DNA from 3 places in the Paraburkholderia sp. BR14312 genome. Region 3 is predicted to be linked to each of the others. Evidence: riboswitches for the same ligand, from Rfam matches in the RefSeq annotation. Region 3 holds a riboswitch; each other region holds the start of a gene.
The links. A riboswitch is a leader RNA that binds a small molecule or an ion and turns the genes downstream of it on or off. The one in region 3 is predicted to bind cobalamin.
Positions count from the first base shown of each region.

Region 1 (6,486 bases), on a different contig from region 3:
GCCGTTGCCGAGCGCCTTGGCCGTCGTGAGGATGTCGGGCGTGACGCCCGTCTCTTCGTAGGCATAGAAGTGGCCCGTGCGGCCCACGCCCGTTTGCACTTCGTCGAAAATCAACAGCGCGCCGTGCGCATCGCACGCCTCGCGCAGCGCGCGCAGGAACGCGGGATCGGCGGGAATCACACCGCCCTCGCCCTGCACCGGCTCGACGATCACGGCGCAGGTCTGCGCGCCGATGGCGCGCGTGGCCGCTTCGATGTCGTTGTACGGCAGATGCGTGATGCCGCCCGGCACGGGGCCAAAGCCTTCCGAATACTTGGGCTGGCCGCCCACGCTCACGGTGAAGAACGTGCGGCCGTGGAACGACTGCGTGAACGAGACGATCTCGAACTTGTCGGCGCCGTGCCGATCGAAGGCCACGCGGCGTGCGAGCTTGAGCGCCGCCTCATTGGCCTCCGCGCCCGAGTTCGCGAAAAACGCGCGGTCGGCGAACGTGAGCGCTTCGAGCTGGCGCGCGAGACGCAGCACCGGCTCGTTGGTGTAGCCGTTGCCGATGTGCCAGAGCTTGCTGCCCTGCTCCTGCAGCACGCGCAGCAGCTCCGGATGCGCGTGGCCGAGCGAGGTCACGGCGATGCCGCAGGCGAAGTCGATGTAATCGCGGCCCTCGGTGTCCCACACGCGCGAGCCGACACCGCGATCCGGCACGAACGGCGCGGGCGAGAAACACGGCACCATCACTTCGTCGAAGGTCTTGCGGCTCACAGTCTGGTCGTTCATGGCGATTCCTCTATTACTCAGTGCGTGTCGAATTCGGGGTCGGTGTGCGTTCGGGCCGCGCCCTTTCGCTTAGTTGGCTTTGCATGAGACGGGACCAAGCGCTCAAGCGCCAGGTCCCGTCGACACCTGTGCAGTGTAGGCAAGCTCGCGGCAAACGTCTTGCGCAGGCGCGACGCGTTTTTTCGTACGGAACCTGCAAGTCCGCGCGTTTGCTGCGCCGCGGCCAGTTTCACTGGACTTCCGGGGGCTCCACGAGCGCGCCCGCGCGCGGCTCGGCGGCGGCTCCGCCGTGCTGGCGCTCGATCCAGTTGCGGCGATCCTCGCGCGGCGTCACGCCGAAACGCTCGCGATACGCATTCGAAAAATGCGCAGCCGACGAAAACCCGCACGCGAGACTGATCTGCACCACCGACTTGCTGGTGCGCTGCAACTGCGAGCGCGCCTTGGCAAGACGCAGGCCCAGGTAGTACTTCGACGGCATCGCGCCGAGGTACTGGCGAAAGAGCCGTTCGAGCTGACGACGCGACACACCCACGAGATTCGCGATCTCGTCGGTCGTGAGCGGGTCCTCGATATTCGCCTCCATCAGCTTGAGCGCGTCGTTCAGGCGCGGGTGCCGCTCGCCGGGCGCGGTCACGAACGGAATGCGCTGGCGCTCGTCGCCGCTGCGCAGCGTGCTCGCGCCCAGCGCGTCGGCGATGCGCTCGGCGAGTTCCGGGCCGTGGTCGCGGCCGATCATCGCGAGCATGAAGTCGAGCGTGGCCTGGCCGCCCGAGCAGGTCGCGCGGTCGCGGTCGATTTCGTAGATGTGCTGCGTGACGATGGTGCGCTCGAACTGCTCGGCGAACTGCTGGAAGGTCTCCCAGTTCGCGGCCACGCGGTAGCCCTGCAACTGCCCCGCCATCGCGAGCCACCAGATGCCATGGTGAATGCCCGTGACGAGCGGCGTGCGCTGCCCCACGCGCGCGAGACTCGCGAGGAAGAGCCGGTAGTCGGCGAACTGCTGGTAGCGCTCGGTCACGACGATGAGCCAGTCGGCCGAAACGGCGTCGCCGAACGCGCAGTCGGCGGGCCACTGCGCGCCGCCCGCGAGCGGCACAGGGCGGCCGTTCCATGAGCACATCTGCCAGCGGTACAGCGCGCGGCCGTCGATCTCGTTCGCGAGATTGAGCGCGTCGACGATCGGGCCCACGCCCGACATCGAAACCGGCGGGAGCGCGACGATCGCCACCTGGGTCGTGCGGCCGGCGCGCGCGAGCGGCGCCTGGCCCCCGGGCGCGGCGGCCGGAACTGAAGCGGAAGGAAGAGCGGCGGAACGGACCATCGGCAAGACGCGGCGCGAGACTGAACGCGCCGCTTACTTGAGACTGCCGGAGAGGAACTGACGCAAGCGATCGCTCTTCGGCGCGCCGAGCACATCGGCGGGGGCGCCCTCCTCCTCCGTGCGCCCCTGGTGCAGGAACATCACATGATTCGAGACGTTGCGCGCAAAGCCCATTTCGTGGGTGACGACGATCATCGTGCGGCCCTCTTCGGCGAGCTTTTGCATCACCTTGAGCACTTCGCCCACGAGTTCGGGGTCGAGCGCCGAAGTCGGTTCGTCGAACAGCATCACGTCGGGATGCATCGCGAGCGCGCGCGCAATCGCCACGCGCTGCTGCTGGCCGCCCGAAAGATGCGACGGATATTGCTTCTCCACGCGGGGCGCGAGGCCCACTTTCTCCAGATACTGCCGCGCGCGGTCCTCGGCTTCCTTGCGCGGCACGCCCAGCACGTGGATAGGCGCTTCCATCACGTTCTCGAGCACGTTCATGTGCGACCAGAGGTTGAAGTGCTGGAACACCATCGCGAGCTTGGTGCGGATGCGCTGCAACTGCTTGTGATCGGCCACGTCGAGGTCGCCGTTGCGGCCCGCCTTCGTGCGCACGGCCTCGCCGTCCACGACGATCTCGCCCGCGTTCGGCTTCTCGAGGAAATTGATGCAGCGCAGGAAGGTGCTCTTGCCCGAGCCGCTCGCGCCGATGATGCTGATCACGTCGCCCTTCTTCGCGTCGAGCGAGACGCCCTTGAGCACCTCGTTGTCGCCGTAGCGCTTGTGGATGTCGCGCGCGACGAGCTTGCTATCTGAGGATTGCGTCTGAGCCAAGATGGTCTCCAGTTTCCGGTGAATCAGCGGGTGCGCACGGCGAGATGGCCGAGCCAGCGTTTTTCGGCGCGGCGGAACGCGGCCACCAGCACGAACGATACCGCACAGTAGATCAGCGCCGCGAGGCCGAACGACTCGAACGAGCGGTAGGTGGCCGAGTTGGCGTCGCGCGCGACCTTGAGGATGTCGGGCACCGTCGCGGTGAAGGCCACCGTGGTCGCGTGCAGCATCAGGATCACTTCGTTACTGTACAGCGGCAGTGCGCGGCGCAGCGCCGAAGGCAGGATCACGCGCCAGTACATCGTGAACGGGCTCATGCCGTAGGCGCGAGCCGCTTCCACTTCGCCGTGGGTGGTCGCGCGAATCGCACCCGCGAAGATCTCCGTCGTGTACGCACAGGTGTTGAGCGCGAACGCGAGCACGGCGCAGTTCAGGCCGCTGCGAAAGAACGCGTCGAGCAGCGGCTCCGAACGGATGAATGCGAGACTGTACACGCCCGTGTAGATGAGCAGCAACTGCACGTAGAGCGGCGTGCCGCGAAACACGTAGGTGTAGAAGCGCACCGGCAGCGAGAGCCAGCGGCGGCTCGAGACGCGCGCCACGGCGAGCGGCACCGCGCACACGAACCCGAAGGCGACGGAGATCACGAGCAGCCACAGCGTCATCGCGAGGCCCGAGACATGCTCGCCGTCCCAGTAGAGGAACGCGCGGCCGAATTGCTGGATGATTTCGTTCATGACGGCCTTGTCCTCACAGTTGCGCGTGACGCACGCCCACCGAATAGCGGCGTTCGAGCCAGACGAGCGCGAAGTTCGAGAGCGTGGTGATCGCGAGGTAGATGAGCGCCGCGATCACGAGGAAGAAGAACAGGTTGAAGGTGCTGCGGCCCGCGTCCTGGGCGGCCTTCACGACATCGGCGAGACCGATGATCGACACGAGCGCCGTTGCCTTCACGAGCACCTGCCAGTTGTTGCCGATGCCGGGCAGCGCGAAACGCATCATCTGCGGGAAGAGGATGCGGGCGAACACGCGCGCGCCGCTCATGCCGTAGGCGTGCCCCGCTTCGAGCTGGCCGCGCGGCACCGCGAGAAACGCGCCGCGGAACGTTTCGGTGAAGTACGCGCCGTAAATGAAGCCGAGCGTGACGACGCCGGCCACGAACGGATCGATATCGATCTGCGCCATGCCGAGCGCGTCGGTGGCCTCGTTCACGCCGATCTGGATGCTGTAGAAGAGCAGCAGCATCAGCACGAGGTCGGGCACCGAGCGGATCAGCGTCGTGTAGGCGGTCGCCACGGCGGCGAGCGGCCGGTTGAACGAGAGCTTGGCCGCCGCGCCAGCCAGACCGAGCAGCACGGCCACGCCGAGCGAGAGGAGCGAAAGTTCGATGGTCTGGATCGTGCCGGCGAGCAGCACCGGGCCAAAGCCGTAAAGGATCACGCGCGTCTCCGGAACAAAGTTGTTTTGTCGTTTCGGGCGGCCTCGCGCGGCACGTGGGCGCCGCTGAAACCGATGAACTGGCGCGGATCGTCTCAGTGCAAAATGGATTGCTCAAACTCGTGCGGCGCGGATATTGCAGTGCAGCATTGCCGCGCGACGCGTCGGCGCGTGCGGATCAGGCCCGCACAGCCGCGGGCGCGATGCTTTTGAAAGGCGAAAAAAAATGCCCCGGCACGCGAGGCGCGCGGGGCATTTACGCAAGTTTGGGGTCGCTTTTTCGATAGGCGCGCGGCGTGCGCCCCGGCGACCCCAGCGGAGCTTAAGTGGCGCGCGTTTGCGTGCCGTGTGCGCTGCCCGCACGGGCATTCGCGCCAGGCAGCTTTTCGGCGAGCGCGCCAAACAGCAGGCCGATCGTGGTCCAGAGAATGAGCTGCATACCGATCGACACCGTGCGGAACTTCCACAGCAGCACGGCCGGGAACGCGGCGGGCACCTCGTTGATCGTCGGCAGCGCGAGCTGGACCGCGCCGATCACGACGACGAACAGCACGAGCGCCACGATCGACGCGTTCCAGACGCCCAGACGCGGCACGAAAGCGGCGCGCACCTTGAGCGAGAACACCGACACGGCGATCGAGATCGCGATCATCAGGAAGAAGAGCCCGGTGCGATAGCCGATCGTCTCCGGGTCGCCGACCGAGGGCGGATTCGCCGGATACTTGATGTTCGGCACCAGGTAGATCGCGACGAACGCCGCGAGCGCGAGCCAGGCCGAGAGCGCGCGCGGCGAAAGACGCCCCACGCGACCATTGGCATACGCGAAGACGAGCGCAAAGAGTCCGCCGATCGACGCGCCATAGACCATGACGCCCGTGAAGAGACCGACGCTCGCCTGGGTCTTGCGGCTGACGATTTCGGGCTCGGGCGCTTCGCCCTTCGCGGCGTCGGCTTTCTCCTCGAAGGAGATCGCCTGATCGACCTGGGGCTCGCCCGCGATCTTCGCGAAGCCGAACGTGAGAAGTCCCGCGGCGATGCCTGCGAGCATGCCGCGCACCAGCAACTTGCCAACCATGGTCAGCTCCCGGTCAGTGGCAGGGGAAGCCGAGCAGATGGCGGCCGTCGTGAACGAACTCGTGGACGTACATGCCCGGGAAGATCGACGTGGCGCCCTGCTCGGCGCCCACGAAGTACAGGGCCAGCAGCAGCATGAGGCCGCCGAAGATCGCCCAGGGCAGGATGTCTCGCAGCGCAATGGGCGCCGGCGCGGCCGGGGCGTGCTGCAAGGGGAATGAGGTTTCGGACATGCTGACTTCTCCTGGGGTTACGCGCCCCGCTAGTCGTTGAAAGAGTGGTTCACGACGCGCAGGTCTGACTTCCGTTGCTTCGATGTTTTCGACGGCAACCAGTTACAGTGGCGCGACCGCGCCGGACTTGCACCGGCTTCCGCGTGTCGTGGAGCCTGTATTCTACGCGCTGCGGCGGCCGGCCGCGGCCCGGATGTCAGCTAAAGAGTAGTGAAGCATAAGGAAAAGCATGTCGACGACAGTCTGGCTGGTGAGCCATGCGGCGAACGCTGCGCTGCGCTCGGGCACGTTCCCGCAAGCGCCTGAAGTGCCTGTTGCGGGTGAAGACGCCGAAGCAGCGCTCGACGCGCGCGCACTCGAGGCGCTTGCCGCCTGGCGCGAGCGCTGGCACGCGGGGCTGGCCGGTGGTAATCGCAATGGCGAGGCGCCGCGCGCGCTCACGAGTCCCACCGCGATCGCCCGCGCGAGCGCACGCGCGGCAGGCTTCGCGGGGGCAACGCCAGCTGAAGCGCTCGCCGAAGCCGCCTTCGGTGCATGGCAAGGCCAGCGCCTGACGGATCTCGCGCGTGAAGCGCCCGAGGCCCTTGCGGCCTGGACGCGCGATCCGGGCTTTCGGCCGCCAGGCGGCGGCGAATCGTTCGACGATGTCCGCGCGCGCGTCAGCGCCTGGCTCGATGCGGTGCCCGACTCGGGGCACAACGTGGTCGCCTTCACGCACGCGAGCGTGATCCGGGCGGCGATTCTTCACGCGCTGGGCGCGCCGTCGGAGGGGTTTCGCTCGATCGAAATCGCGCCGCTTTCCGTGACGGCCCTACGCCGCAC
Region 1 covers NZ_JBFPKI010000007.1:491,363-497,848, forward strand. The annotation lists gene AB3X98_RS22435 (aspartate aminotransferase family protein) at 1-774, opposite strand, end outside; gene AB3X98_RS22440 (GlxA family transcriptional regulator) at 1,004-1,975, opposite strand; gene AB3X98_RS22445 (ABC transporter ATP-binding protein) at 2,132-2,920, opposite strand; gene AB3X98_RS22450 (ABC transporter permease) at 2,944-3,657, opposite strand; gene AB3X98_RS22455 (ABC transporter permease) at 3,671-4,360, opposite strand; gene AB3X98_RS22460 (CbtA family protein) at 4,680-5,432, opposite strand; gene AB3X98_RS22465 (CbtB domain-containing protein) at 5,446-5,664, opposite strand; cobalamin riboswitch at 5,704-5,849, opposite strand; gene AB3X98_RS22470 (histidine phosphatase family protein) at 5,894-6,486, shown strand, end outside.
Region 1: linked by a shared signal. The riboswitch ahead of AB3X98_RS22465 (CbtB domain-containing protein) and the one ahead of cobW (cobalamin biosynthesis protein CobW) in region 3 are both predicted to bind cobalamin.

Region 2 (6,486 bases), on a different contig from region 3:
CACATTCCCCGCGGTCGTGCAGTCGACGTGGACGGGCGTCCCCACCGACGGCACGCCCAACGGCACGATCCTCAACAGCACCGTGCTGAGCGCGAACATCCAGTATGTCGTGACCGCGACGACCCAGCGCAGCCAGGCGCAGGCCGACGCGGCCTACTACGACGATCGCCGCGGCAAGGGCTACAGCGTGACCGACGGCATGGGGCCGCTCACCGCCGCCTGGCGCTCGGCTGCGCAGCAGACGACGAGCATCACGTCGATTCCCGCGGACGCGACCACGACGCTCTACAGCGACTCGGGCAACAACACGGGCGTGGGCAGCACGAGCAACGCAACCTTCGGCAAGGTGGTCGACCTGCTCAACACGATGGGCAACAATGCTTCCACCGAGCCCGCCAAGCGCTTCTACAAATACGCGCGGCCGTTCCGCTGGAGCACGAGCGTCGTGGTCGACCCCACGCTCGTGCCGGCCATCAGCACGACGCCGTCCACAGACGGCGGCTTCATCAGCGGCCACGAAGCCGAAGCCATGCGCGACGCGATGACCATGGCGTACCTCGTGCCCGAGCGTTACCAGGAAATGGCGAGCCGCGGCCTCGAGCTCGGCGAAAACCGCATTCTCGCGGGCATGCATTCGCCGCTCGACGTGATCGGCGGCCGCATGTTCGCGCTGGCCGCCACTGCCGCGAATCTCTACGATCCCGCGAACGCCACGCTCAAGAGCGCGGCCTATACGCAGGCGCACAGCGCGCTCGAACAGGCCACCGGCACGAGCGCCACGACCTTCCCCGCCTTCGCGCATTCGTCCACGACCGCGACCGACCGCTTTGCCGACTATGCGACCAACAAGTCGGAGTTCGCGCGCCGCATGACGTTCGGTTTCAGCCAGATCGAATCCACCGAAGCGCCGCCCGTCGTGCCCAAGGGCGCCGAGGTACTGCTCGAAACGCGCTTCCCGTACCTGAGCGCCGACCAGCGCCGCATCGTGCTGAAGACGACCGAAGTCGTCTCGGGCTATCCGGTCATGGACGACGCCGAGGGCTGGGGCCGTCTGAACATGTTTAGTGCTGCAGATGGTTATGGTGCGTTCAACGGCAATGTGATCGTGGCGATGGACGCGACCCAGGGCGGCTTCAACGCCGCCGACACCTGGCGCAACGACATCGCCGGCTCGGGCAAGCTCACGCTGCAGGGCAGCGGCACGCTCACGCTTGCGGGCAATAACAGCTACACGGGCGGCTCACAGGTGAGCGGCGGCATGCTCGCTGCAGCGTCGACCACGGCCTTCGGCAACGGCGACGTGTACGTCGGGTCCGGCGGCGGCGTGACCGTGGCGACGAGCGCACCGTTGACGGTGGCGGGCAAGTACACGCAGCTCGACGGCACGACGCTCGAACTCGATATCGACGGCAACGGCGGCGGACGCCTGCGTGTGGGCGGCCAGCTCACGGTGGCGGGCGGCACGCTGCATGTGAAGTTCGTGAACGGCTATACGCCGAAAGCGGGCGACACGATCGACGTGATCGACGGCAGCGGCGCATCGGTGAAATTCGCGACCGTCACGGTCGATGGCTTCAAGGCCACGCCCGTTTATTCTTCGACCGGCGTTTCGGTGAAGCTCTCGGCTTCGTGATGTAGCCACGCAGTATAAAGGCCCCGAATCGCAACGGTTCGGGGCCTTTTTTACGCATCAGAAGCGATGCCGGATGCCCGCGGCCACGAGCACCTGGTTGCGGCCGCCCGACGGGTCGCAGGTGTTGATCATCGCAAGCGCACCGGACGACGCGCGCTGATAGATCGCCTCGGTATAAACGTCCGTGCGTTTGGACAGTTGATAGCCGGCCTGCAGCGCGCCTTGATGCCAATGCGCGGAGGTCGCGCCCGTATAGGCATACATGCCCGCGAGCGAGAACGCTGGCGTCACCTGCCATAGCGCATTCACTTCGTAATTGCTGAATGCGATCGAAGGCAAGGGCGCGCCGCCGTCGGCCTCGCTGACACCGGTATGAATGGAACGCGACCAGGCCGCGCCAAGCGTGACGTCTCCCAGCGCGTAGCTCATGCCCGCGCCGATGGTGTCTTCGCGCTGCACCGCGACCTCGGTCGGCACGAGGCCCGCACCCGGCAGCACCGATGTATCGTACGCACCCACCGAAGAGGCGCCGCGTCCGTTGATGTGCATCCACGCCACGCCTGCGCTGAACGGGCCGCCTTCGTAATGGACGCCGAAGCCGTAAGCGCGATTTTGCGCGAAGCGCCCCGCCTCGTTCGAAAACGCGTACATCGCGCCGGCGCTGAAACCACCGTACGTTGCGCTCGCGTACTTCACGGCGTTCGAGGCGAGCCACGAATTGTTGGCGTTGTCGTTGTCGAACGGATGCGCGAATGCCGTGCCGCCCGCGCCGCCCGTTAGCGTGAACGGGGCGAAGTAGTCGTGCATCGTGTCGTACTGGCGGCCTAGCGTGATCGTGCCGAGTCGTTCGGATTGCAGACCAACGTAGAACGGATGGTCGTTGAAGGCTTCGCCAGAGGTGGCCGAGAAGCCGCGCTCGAGGCGAAAGATCGCGGCGTTGCCGCCGCCGAGGTCCTCAGTGCCCTGCAGGCCCCAGAAGCTGCCGTCGACAAGACCCGAGCCTGCACGATATTGGGTGCGGCCGCCAACGTCGCTGACATAGTCGACGCTCGCGTCCATCTCACCGTACAACGTGACCTGCTGCGCCGAGGCGCCAGCGCCGGTGAATGCCAATGCCGTCCCACCCAGGACGGCGAGAATGTTCTTGTTCATGAGTCGTCTTGTTTGTGTAGGTGGGATTGCGTGGACGAGCGCCGTCCGCCCCCGCTCGATGCGGCGAGGACGTAGCGAGGTCTGACTTCTGGCTCGATTGACCGCCGGTCACAGTGGCGCGACCGCGCCGGATTCTCACCGGCTTCCCTGCTGCGTTTCGCTTGTGCAGCGCCTACGCGCGAAAAACAGCCGCAAGGATAGCGTAAGTTGCGGGAGCAGCCAAACCGGGTGTTTTTGCCACACGACGCTCGTCAAAGGTTGACGCACCGATTGCGCGGCCCTTACCCTTGCGCCCTGATGGTTCCCGGCGACGGGATCAAAAGGGAACGCAGTGCAAGACTGCGGCTGCCCCCGCAACTGTAAGCGGCGAGTCCATGCCAGAGAAGGCCACTGGGAAACCGGGAAGGCCGGCTGCGGATGTCGACCCGCGAGCCAGGAGACCTGCCATCAACCGAGTCCAGCAGCCGCAGCGGGCGGGGATCCCCAATGCGCAAGCACCGCCCGCGTGGCGATCGCCCGTTGCACGGACAGCCCGTATTTCAGGAGCTGTTTCCAGCCACCGCATCATGAAGTTTCGCCAATTCGTATTGACTTCCGCCGCGCTCGCCTGGGCGTGGCAAACCGCGCATGCCGCCGACGCCGCCAATGCATCGTCCGCCCAGGCGCCGCAGCAAGCCGGCGGCGACACCACGCTGCCCAATATCCTCGTCGTGGGCGACGCGCAGCATCTGCCACAATCGTTCGATCAGCGCTATGCAACCACCCAGGTGCTTACGCGCCAGGACCTCGAGCGCGTGTCCCCCGTCGACCCCAGCATCGCGCAGGCGCTCGCCACGCTGCCGGGTGTCACCGTCTCGCAGACCGGCGGCCCGGGGTCGTACACGGGGGTCAGCATTCGCGGCTCGTCGGCCGACCAGGTGGCCGTGTTCATCGACGGCATACGCATAGGCTCCGTCACCACGGGCACGGCAGAATGGGCCGATCTTGCGACTGCCTCGTTCGACCGCGTCGAGGTGATCTCGGGCCCCGCGGCCGCCTCGTTCGGCGCGGACGCCATGGGCGGCGTCGTGCAGCTCTTCACGCGCCATGCGTCGAACCAGCCGAACCAGACCACCGTCTCGTTCGGCGGCGGCTCGAACAAGACCTTCGACTCGCAGGTGCGCACCTCGGGCTCGATCGGCTCGACAGGGCCGCTTTCCGCACTGAGCGGCCTCACCTACTCGTTGGGCCTGCACGACTACAACACGGCGGGCATCGACGCGACGCAGACCGGGGCCTACGGCCACGAAGACGGCCGCAATCCATACCACGCGCAGAACCTCGACGCGCGCCTTGGCTACGCGCACGACAACTGGTCGATCTCGACCTTCGCGCTCTACCACCGCTCCGATCTCTCCTACGACAACGCGGGAGGCAACGACCGGCAGCGCGACACGCAGCTCACGACCGGTCTCGCGTTCCACCTCGACATCACGCCGACCACGCAGCTCGACCAGTCGGTGGGCTACGCGACGGACCGTCAGTTCCTCTATTCGAACGACCCGACGATCCCGACCGACGAAATCGACTCGACGCGCTTTTCCACCTCCACCTCGATCACGCATCAGGAAAGGGGCCACACGCTCTTCGGCATGCCGCTCGACGGCGAGACCAAGCTCGCCTACGACTACACCCGCGAGCTGGCGTTCCTGCCCGTGGACGTGCCGGGCGGGCTGCCCGCGCGCAACGATTCGGCCGTGTCGATGCATCAGTCGACCACGCTCGGACCCGTCACGCTGTTTCTGGCGGGGCGGCACGAAATCGTGCAGGGGCAATCGGTGAATACGGGCAATGTCGCGCTCTCGTGGGCCATCACGCCGGTCTACACGGCGCGCGTTTCGTACGGCAATGCGTTCCGCCTGCCGACGTTCAACGACCTCTACTATCCGGGCTACTCGAATCCCAACCTGCTGCCCGAGCGCAGCGACTCGGTCGAAGCCGCGCTCGATGCCACCACGTCCATCGGCACGTTCACGGCGGCCGTGTACGACACGCGCGTGCACGATCTCATCACGTACAACTCGCAGACCTTCCTGCCCGTGAACGTGGGCCGCGCGCACATTCAAGGTCTCGACCTCTCGTACAAGGGCACGCTCGGCCAGTACACGCCGGTGAGCCTCACGGTGGGGATTCTGAATCCGCAGGACGTGACCGACCAGACCTGGCTCAATCGCCGCCCGCGCCAGACGGTGAGCCTGAGCGTGGATCACACGTGGGACGAGTTCCAGCTCCACGCGCTCAGCACCGGCGTTTCGCTGCTGTATAACGGCTCGACGTTCGACGACCAGCTCAACACGATCTACCTGCCTTCATGGACGACGGTGAGCCTGCGCGCGACGTACAAGGTCAATGCGCATCTCGCGCTATCGGCCACGCTGGCGAACGTGTTCAACCGGCAGTACGTGACCGCATACGGGTACAACACGCTGGGGCGCACGGCGTTTGGCAAGGTGACCTATACGTTCTGAGCGTTGCGTGCGAGCGGGTGCGTTCAAGCGTTTCGCGCGCCCGCTCGCCTAGCCCTCGCGCTTCGGACGCCGCACCGCGCGAATCTTCCCACTATTCCCGCCGCCGCAGAAAAACTGCTCGCCGCCATCGGACTCCAGCCCCGAAACGGCGGTGCCGGGCGGCATGTCGAGCTGTTCCAGCAGTTCGCCCGTGCCCGGATCGATACGCCGCAAATCGCTCTCGTCGCCTTCCCAGGTGCCGTGCCACAGTTCACCGTCCACCCACGTCACGCCCGTGACGAAGCGGCTCGATTCGAGCGTGCGCAGGATCGCGCCCGTCTGCGGATCGACCTGATGGATCTTGCGCTCGCGATACACCCCGACCCAGAGCGTCCCGTCCGCCCACGCGAGCCCCGAGTCGCCGCCGCCTCCGGGCGCGGGAATCGTCGCGAGCACGCGGCCCGTTTCGGGGTCGATCTTGTGGATGCGATCCTCGGCGATCTGAAACAGATGCCGGCCGTCGAAAGCCGTGCCCGCGTGCGCCGCGATGTCGATCGAGCGCTGCGTCTGGCCGCTCTGCGGATCGAGCGACGCGATGCGCTCGCCGACGGCGAACCACACCTGTTTGCCGTCGTACGTGACCCCGCCCACCTTCTCGATGCCGGGGAAAGGGCCGTACTCGCGGACGATTTCGGCAGTCGTTCGTTTCATGGTTTCCTCGTTGAATGAAGGGACAGGCGTTCATCCTAATCGCCTGGCAGCGGGGCGGGGAGTAACAAGGTCGTCGCGAATCCGGGGACGGGCGGCGTGGTCCAGCGGCGCGCGCGGCCGTAGCCGAACGACTGCACCTTGTCCGCCGCCGCGAGCGAATCGAGCGCGCGCTGCACCGTGCGCTGGCTCGCGCCGAGCGCGAGCGCCAGCGCCGAACTCGACCACGATTGCCCATCGGCGAGAAAAGCCAGCACGGCGGCGTGCTTTTCTTCCACGGGCCGCGCCAGTACCACCACTTCGCTCGCGTGGCGCGGCGCCAGCGCGAAGCCCTGCTGGGTCGCGCCGATCTCGGCCACGTCGCGCATCAGCGTGCGCAAGCGGCCGATTTCCACGCGCAGGCGGGCACGGTGCGTTTCGTCGGCGTGCTTCGTGCGAAAGGCGCGGGCGATGAGCGCATCGCGCGGCACGTCGGCGGGCCACGCCTGCGCAAGCGCGCGGGCGAGC
Region 2 covers NZ_JBFPKI010000001.1:891,874-898,359, reverse strand. The annotation lists gene AB3X98_RS04045 (phosphatase PAP2 family protein) at 1-1,633, shown strand, start outside; gene AB3X98_RS04040 (porin) at 1,691-2,785, opposite strand; cobalamin riboswitch at 2,842-2,976, opposite strand; cobalamin riboswitch at 3,067-3,249, shown strand; gene AB3X98_RS04035 (TonB-dependent receptor) at 3,352-5,292, shown strand; gene AB3X98_RS04030 (glutamine cyclotransferase) at 5,341-5,982, opposite strand; gene AB3X98_RS04025 (helix-turn-helix domain-containing protein) at 6,018-6,486, opposite strand, start outside.
Region 2: linked by a shared signal. The riboswitch ahead of AB3X98_RS04035 (TonB-dependent receptor) and the one ahead of cobW (cobalamin biosynthesis protein CobW) in region 3 are both predicted to bind cobalamin.

Region 3 (6,486 bases):
GCGCGATATGCATGGCGATGTCACGCGAATTCAGGCCGTGATTGTCCTTCACCCAGTCTTCGCGATTGCCGCCGCTCAGGATCACCTGGAGCACGGGCGCGTCGCCGGCGAGCGCGATCGGTTCGGGGTCGTCGAGCGACGAAGCCGCGAAGGCCGTGGTATTCAGCACGAGCGAGACGTCGTGCTCGGCCGCCAGTTGATCGAGCACGTCGCGGCTCAAAGTGTCCTTGAGCGACGTGATCGCAAGCGGCAGCGGGTTCAGGCCGCGCGCGAGCAGCGCGTCGATGAGGGCATCGAAAGCGGCGGTGTTCGCCGCCTGCAGATGCGCCTTGTAAAACAGCAGCGCGACGACCGGCGCGCCAGGTTGCCAGCGCACGCGCCATTCGTCGATGGTCGCGACGTCGCGCTGCGGGCAATAGAGCGCAGCGGCGGGCAACGCAATGGGCGGCGCAGGCTCGCTGCCCCAGTCGAATGCGCGCCACGCGAGCGCACGCAGGAACGATTCGGCGTTGCCCGCGCCGCCTTCGCGCAGATAACGCCACAGCAAGCGGCAAAACTCGGGCTCGGCGCGGCTCTTCGCGATGAGATTGGGGTCTTCCTGCAAGTCGCCCGAAAACATCGCGAGCAGTTGCCCGCGGCGCTCGGCTAGCGAGACGACCTGCTCGATGCCATATGGCCAGTACGTTTCGCCGCCCAGATGATCGACCACCACCACGCGCGCGTGCTGCAAGACATCATCGACGTAGAAGTCCACCGACGCGGGCTGGCGCAAATAGGTGACGTTCGCAAGCCGCACGCTCGGAAAACCTGCGGGCAGGCGCGGCACGACGCTTGCCAGCAGCGCGAGCGTCGTGTCCGCCGAACTGAGCACGACGATCTCGGCGGGCTGCTGGTCGATCCGGATAACGCCCTGCGTGTCATCGACGAAACCGCCTGGCGTAGTGCGCAGCAAATGCATGGGACGGCCTCGTCTAGCTCGGTGCGATCACTTCGCGCCCGCGGTCTGCACATTCGCCAGTGCGACATCGAAGGCCGCTTGCAGCGTCGCGCCATCGAGATCCTCTCCGATCAGCACGAAGCGGCTCGCAAGCGGCTGCGCCGCGCTTTCCTGCGCGTTCCAGCGGCGGTCGAAATAGCTGTCGAAGCGACGGCCCACGCCTTGAATCACGAGGCGCATGGGCGCGCCCGGCAACGCGGCAAAACCCTTCACGCGATAGATCGTGTGCGCATCGACGAGTTGCTGCAGCGCCTCGATCACAGTCTCGCGCGAAGCCGCATTGCCCGACACCACAACCGAATCGAACTCGTCATGATGATGATCGGGATCGTCGGCGGAACCGTGATGGTCGTGCCGCAGATGAATGCTCTCCTCCGAGGCCGCCTCGAGCCCGAGCAGCGTATGCAGATCGAGCTTGCCGTGCTGCGCGCGCACGATCTTCACCTGCGGCGGCAGCTCTTCGCGCAGTTCGGCGATGAGCGCGTCCTGGCCCGCAACGTCCAGCAGATCGGTCTTGTTGAGAATGACGAGGTCGGCCGCCGAAAGCTGGTCTTCGAACAGCTCGTGCAGCGGCGACTCGTGATCGAGGTTCGGGTCGGCGCGGCGCTGCGCGTCCACGGCCTGCGGATTTTCGGCGAACTGCCCGCTCGCGGCGGCGGGGCCGTCCACCACGGTCACGACCGCATCGACGGTGAACGCGTTGCGAATCGACGGCCAGTTGAACGCCTGCACGAGCGGTTTGGGCAGCGCGAGGCCCGAAGTTTCGATCAGCACGTGATCGACATCGCCGCGGCGTTCGAGCAGTTTCTCCATCACGGGGAAGAACTCTTCCTGCACGGTGCAGCAAAGGCAGCCGTTCGCGAGTTCGTAGAGCTGGCCTTCCGTTTCGTTGCCGTTCTCGTCGCAGCCAATGCCGCAACCGCGCAGAATCTCGCCGTCGATACCGAGTTCGCCGAATTCGTTGACGATGACCGCGACGCGCAGGCCGCCCGCGTGCTGGAGAATGTGACGCAGCAACGTGGTTTTACCGCTGCCGAGAAAGCCCGTCACGATCGTGACCGGAATCTTGCGCATTTGCATGAAGTGCTCCTTCGGCGCCAGGCCGTATCGAGGGGCATGGTGCGTCGCGCCTGCCGTTCGTGCGGGTGCCGTGTTGCGCACACGCGCGTATCCATGGAGACGCTGTCACGCGCAACGATTCAACAACCTGCAGGGGACGAACGACCAGAAACGCACCCGGGCCTCGCCCGGCTGACGCATGAAAATCACGGACCCGGCACCGCATCCCCGCAGCACGAATCCCACGTATCTGGCCGGTATCCGGACTGACGAAACACCGCTTCGCCTTCCCGCGCGAGCGGCCTTGCGGCCGGCTTGCACAGTGGCGTGGACTGCGTAAAGCATGGAAGCGGTTTGCGGCATTCGTGCGAACGCCGCGCTCGTTGTACCGTTGCGGGTGCAGTTCAGGTTGGCCACGCCCGAGGCGGGATGGCTCCCTGATTCCCGTTTAACTGCGCGCGCATTATGAATCGCGCGCGCGAGCACCAGAGTGCGTGCGAGTGTAGGCGCGGGGGGCCCGTGCGTCAAGGAAGGCGTGGGAAGCCGCAAAAGCGTGTGCTATCGTAGCGCGCATCCGGCGCCCGCCGGAACGCGACGCTTTTGCTCGTTTTGCCCCTGCGGTCACGCCTTCGATCGACGCCCTCGCCGTGAATCCTGCCGAAAATCGCGCCTCGGGCGCAGCCTCATTCGAAGCCACGCCGGAACCCGCGCAGCGCGTGCCGCCGCTTGCGCTCGGCATCGGCTGCCGGCGCGGCGTGACGCTCGCGCAGGTCGAAGCCGCGGTGCGCGCCGCGCTCGGCGCGTGGCCGGTCGACAGCGTAACGGCCGTGGCAACGCTCGATGCAAAAGCCGGCGAACCCGGCTTGCAGGCGTTTTGCGCGGCACATGCGCTGCCGCTTCAGACGTACACGCGGGAGCAACTCGCCGCGACACCGATACTGGCGCCACCCTCCGCAGCCGCGCAAGCGCAGTTCGGCGTAGACGGCGTGTGCGAACCCTGCGCGCGTCTGGCGGCGGGCGGCGCTCCGCTCGTGCGCGGCAAGCTGGCGCTCGACGGCGTGACGGTCGCAATCGCAGGCATTCTGCCAAACGACGCAAATGCGGACGCGAAAGCGCCGCAACCAAACCAATCCCGATGATGAAAACCGATCCCGAATCGCACCAACGCATGACGCAACGCCGCCGCGAGGGCCACGAAAAGAAGCAGGCCGCCGCGACGCACGAAAAGGGCCTGTTGATCGTCAACACCGGCAACGGCAAGGGCAAGAGCACGGCCGCGTTCGGCATGGCCGTGCGCATGCTCGGCCACGGCATGAAGCTAGGTGTCGTGCAGTTCATCAAGGGCGCGCTGCACACGGCCGAACGCGATTTCCTCGGCAGCGTTGCGCACTGCGATTTCGTGACGATGGGCGACGGCTACACCTGGAACACGCAGAATCGCGACGGCGACATCGCCACCGCGCGCAAGGGCTGGGACGAAGCGAAGCGCATGATCGAGAGCGGCGAGTACGCCATGGTGATCCTCGACGAACTCAACACGGTGCTCAAATACGAGTACCTGCCGCTCGACGAAGTGCTCGGTGTGATCGCCTCGCGCGCGCCGCACGTGCACGTGGTCGTGACGGGTCGCCATGCGCCCGACGCCCTGATCGAAGCGGCCGACCTCGTCACGGAAATGCGCCTCGTGAAGCATCCGTATCGCGAGCAAGGCGTGAAGGCGCAAAAGGGTGTGGAGTTTTAAGCGCATGAGCGCAACGGTTGCCTGCCCCGCGCTCTTCATCAGCGCGCCCGCTTCGGGCCAGGGCAAGACCACGCTCACGGCTGGCCTCGCGCGACTGCATCGGCGCGCGGGCCGACGCGTGCGCGTCTTCAAGACCGGGCCGGATTTTCTCGACCCGATGATCCTCGCACGCGCGAGCGGCGCGCCCGTGCTCTCGCTCGACCTGTGGATGGTGGGCAAAGAAGCGTGCCGCGCCCTGCTCGCGCAGGCGGCGCGCGACGCCGACCTGATCCTTATCGAAGGCGTGATGGGCCTGTTCGACGGCACGCCGAGCAGTGCCGATCTCGCGACCGAGTTTGGCGTGCCGGTGGCCGCCATCGTCAGCGCGAAGTCGATGGCGCAGACCTTCGGCGCGATCGCGTTCGGTCTCGCGCATTTTCGGCCGGAAGTGCCCTTTCACGGCGTGCTGGCGAACCGTGTGGGCTCGCCGCGCCACGCGCAGATGCTGCAGGAGGCGTTGCCCGCCGACGTACGCTGGCTCGGGCATGTTGCGAGCGAAGCAACGATGGCGCTGCCCGATCGCCACCTCGGCCTGCATCAGGCCGCTGAGATCGGCGACCTCGACGCGCGCATCGAACGCGCCGCCGACGCGCTCGCGCAAACCGCGCTCGCCGAATTGCCGCCTGCGGTGGCATTCGCCGATCCTTCGCATGACGAAGCGATTGCGCACCGGCTCGAAGGCCGCCATATCGCCATTGCGCGCGACGCCGCATTCTCGTTTCTCTATCCGGCGAACATTGCGCTGCTCGAAACGCTGGGCGCGAGCGTGAGCTACTTCTCGCCGCTCGCAAACGAGCCCGCGCCCGCCAGCGCCGACGCGATCTTTCTGCCAGGCGGCTATCCCGAGCTACATGCCTCGACGCTCGCGCACAATACCCAGACCGCGAATTCGTTGCGCGCGCATGTATCCGCGGGAAAGCCGCTCGTCGCTGAATGTGGCGGCATGCTCTATCTGCTCGATGCACTGACCGACGTGGAAGGCACGCGCACGCCGATGCTCGGCCTGCTTCCCGGCGAGGCGGTCATGCAAAAGCGTTTCGCGGCGCTCGGCATGCAGCAGCTCGACGGCGCGCATGGCGCGCTACGCGGCCACACGTTTCACTATTCGCGCGTCGCCACGCCGCTGGCGCCCGCGCTCACGGCACACCACGCACAGACCGGCGCGCCGGGCGAGGCGCTGTACCGGCACGGCTCGATCGCGGCCACCTATATGCACGCTTACTGGCCCTCCAACCCGGCTTTCGCGGCCGCACTCTTCCATGGCACAGCCCTTTGACGAAGCCGAACGCGCGGCGGTCTACCGCGCGATTTACGAGCGCCGCGACATGCGGCACTTCGCACCGGGCCCGATCGATCTCGCGACACTCGCGCGCCTGCTCGACGCCGCGCATCACGCGCCGAGCGTGGGCTTCATGCAGCCGTGGCGGATCGTGCGCATCACGGACCATTCGGTGCGCGAGCAGTTGCACGCGACGGTCGAGCGTGAGCGCATTGCAACCGCCGATGCGCTGGGCAGACGCCGCGACGAGTTCATGAAGCTCAAGGTGGAAGGCATGCGCGATTGCGCCGAGGTGCTCGTGGTCGCGCTGATGGATCGCCGCGAAGCCCACGTCTTCGGCCGCCGCACGCTGCCCGAGATGGACCTCGCCTCCGTGGCGTGCGCGATCCAGAACATGTGGCTCGCGGCGCGCGCCGAAGGGCTCGGTATGGGCTGGGTGTCGATCTTCGACGTCGACGAGGTGCGCACCCTGCTCGCCATGCCGCCCGGCGCCAAGCCGGTGGCGATCCTCTGCGTGGGTCAGGTCGACGCGTTCTACCCGCAGCCGATGCTCGAAATGGAGAAGTGGGCCGAACGCAAGCCGCTTGGCGAATGCGTGTTCGAAAACCGCTGGCCGCAGGACGAGCCGGCGAGCGTGCCCGAAGCGGCGCCGGACACCCCCGGAAAGTTGCCCTGAACTACTGCTGATTGACGGGTGAGACGGAGAGCACTTCCGGCATGCCCGGCGCTTGATCCGCCGTGCCGGCGCTGACCGGACCCTTCAGCTTGACGCGCCATTGCGGCGCGCCCGCGTACGGCAGCCGCGCCAGTGCGCCCGCCACGAGATACGGCACGGCCTCGCGGGCGTCGGCGTTGCGGTCGCGCTTCACGGCGCTCACCTTGTAGACCTCGTTACCATCGGGCAACGCGAAAAAACGCAGCGTCAGCGTGTGCACGTAGGGCCGCCCGAACCATGGCAACGACGGTCCCTCGGCCGGCGCGCAGCCGGCGCCGCAGCTAGCGTCCACGACTTTCACCTCGGCGGGATGCGTGTCCCACGCCACCGAGACGAGATAGCGCGCCGCCTCGGGTGCGCCTGCCTTGAAGCCGCGCTGCGCGAGACCGTCGCTCAGCAACGCCTGGTACGGGAGGATCTCGCCCGCATCGGCCTGGGCCGGAGTTGGCGCAAAACGGTAGGTCGCGGGCTGGCTGGTCGCAGCCGTTGCGGGCAGCGCGCCTGTGGCCGCGACGTCGGTCGTCACGCCCGCGCATCCGGCAAGGGCGACGAGCATCGGTAGCAGACAGATCGACAGCAAAGTCTTCACGAAACACTCCATCGGGTTGCCGCCGGCATACGGCCAACGGCATTCGGGTTATTCATGCATGCATGCG
Region 3 covers NZ_JBFPKI010000009.1:348,662-355,147, forward strand. The annotation lists gene cobN (cobaltochelatase subunit CobN) at 1-958, opposite strand, end outside; gene cobW (cobalamin biosynthesis protein CobW) at 986-2,077, opposite strand; cobalamin riboswitch at 2,291-2,561, opposite strand; gene AB3X98_RS26035 (cobalamin biosynthesis protein) at 2,704-3,195, shown strand; gene cobO (cob(I)yrinic acid a,c-diamide adenosyltransferase) at 3,195-3,797, shown strand; gene AB3X98_RS26045 (cobyrinate a,c-diamide synthase) at 3,802-5,112, shown strand; gene bluB (5,6-dimethylbenzimidazole synthase) at 5,096-5,791, shown strand; gene AB3X98_RS26055 (DUF4136 domain-containing protein) at 5,793-6,419, opposite strand.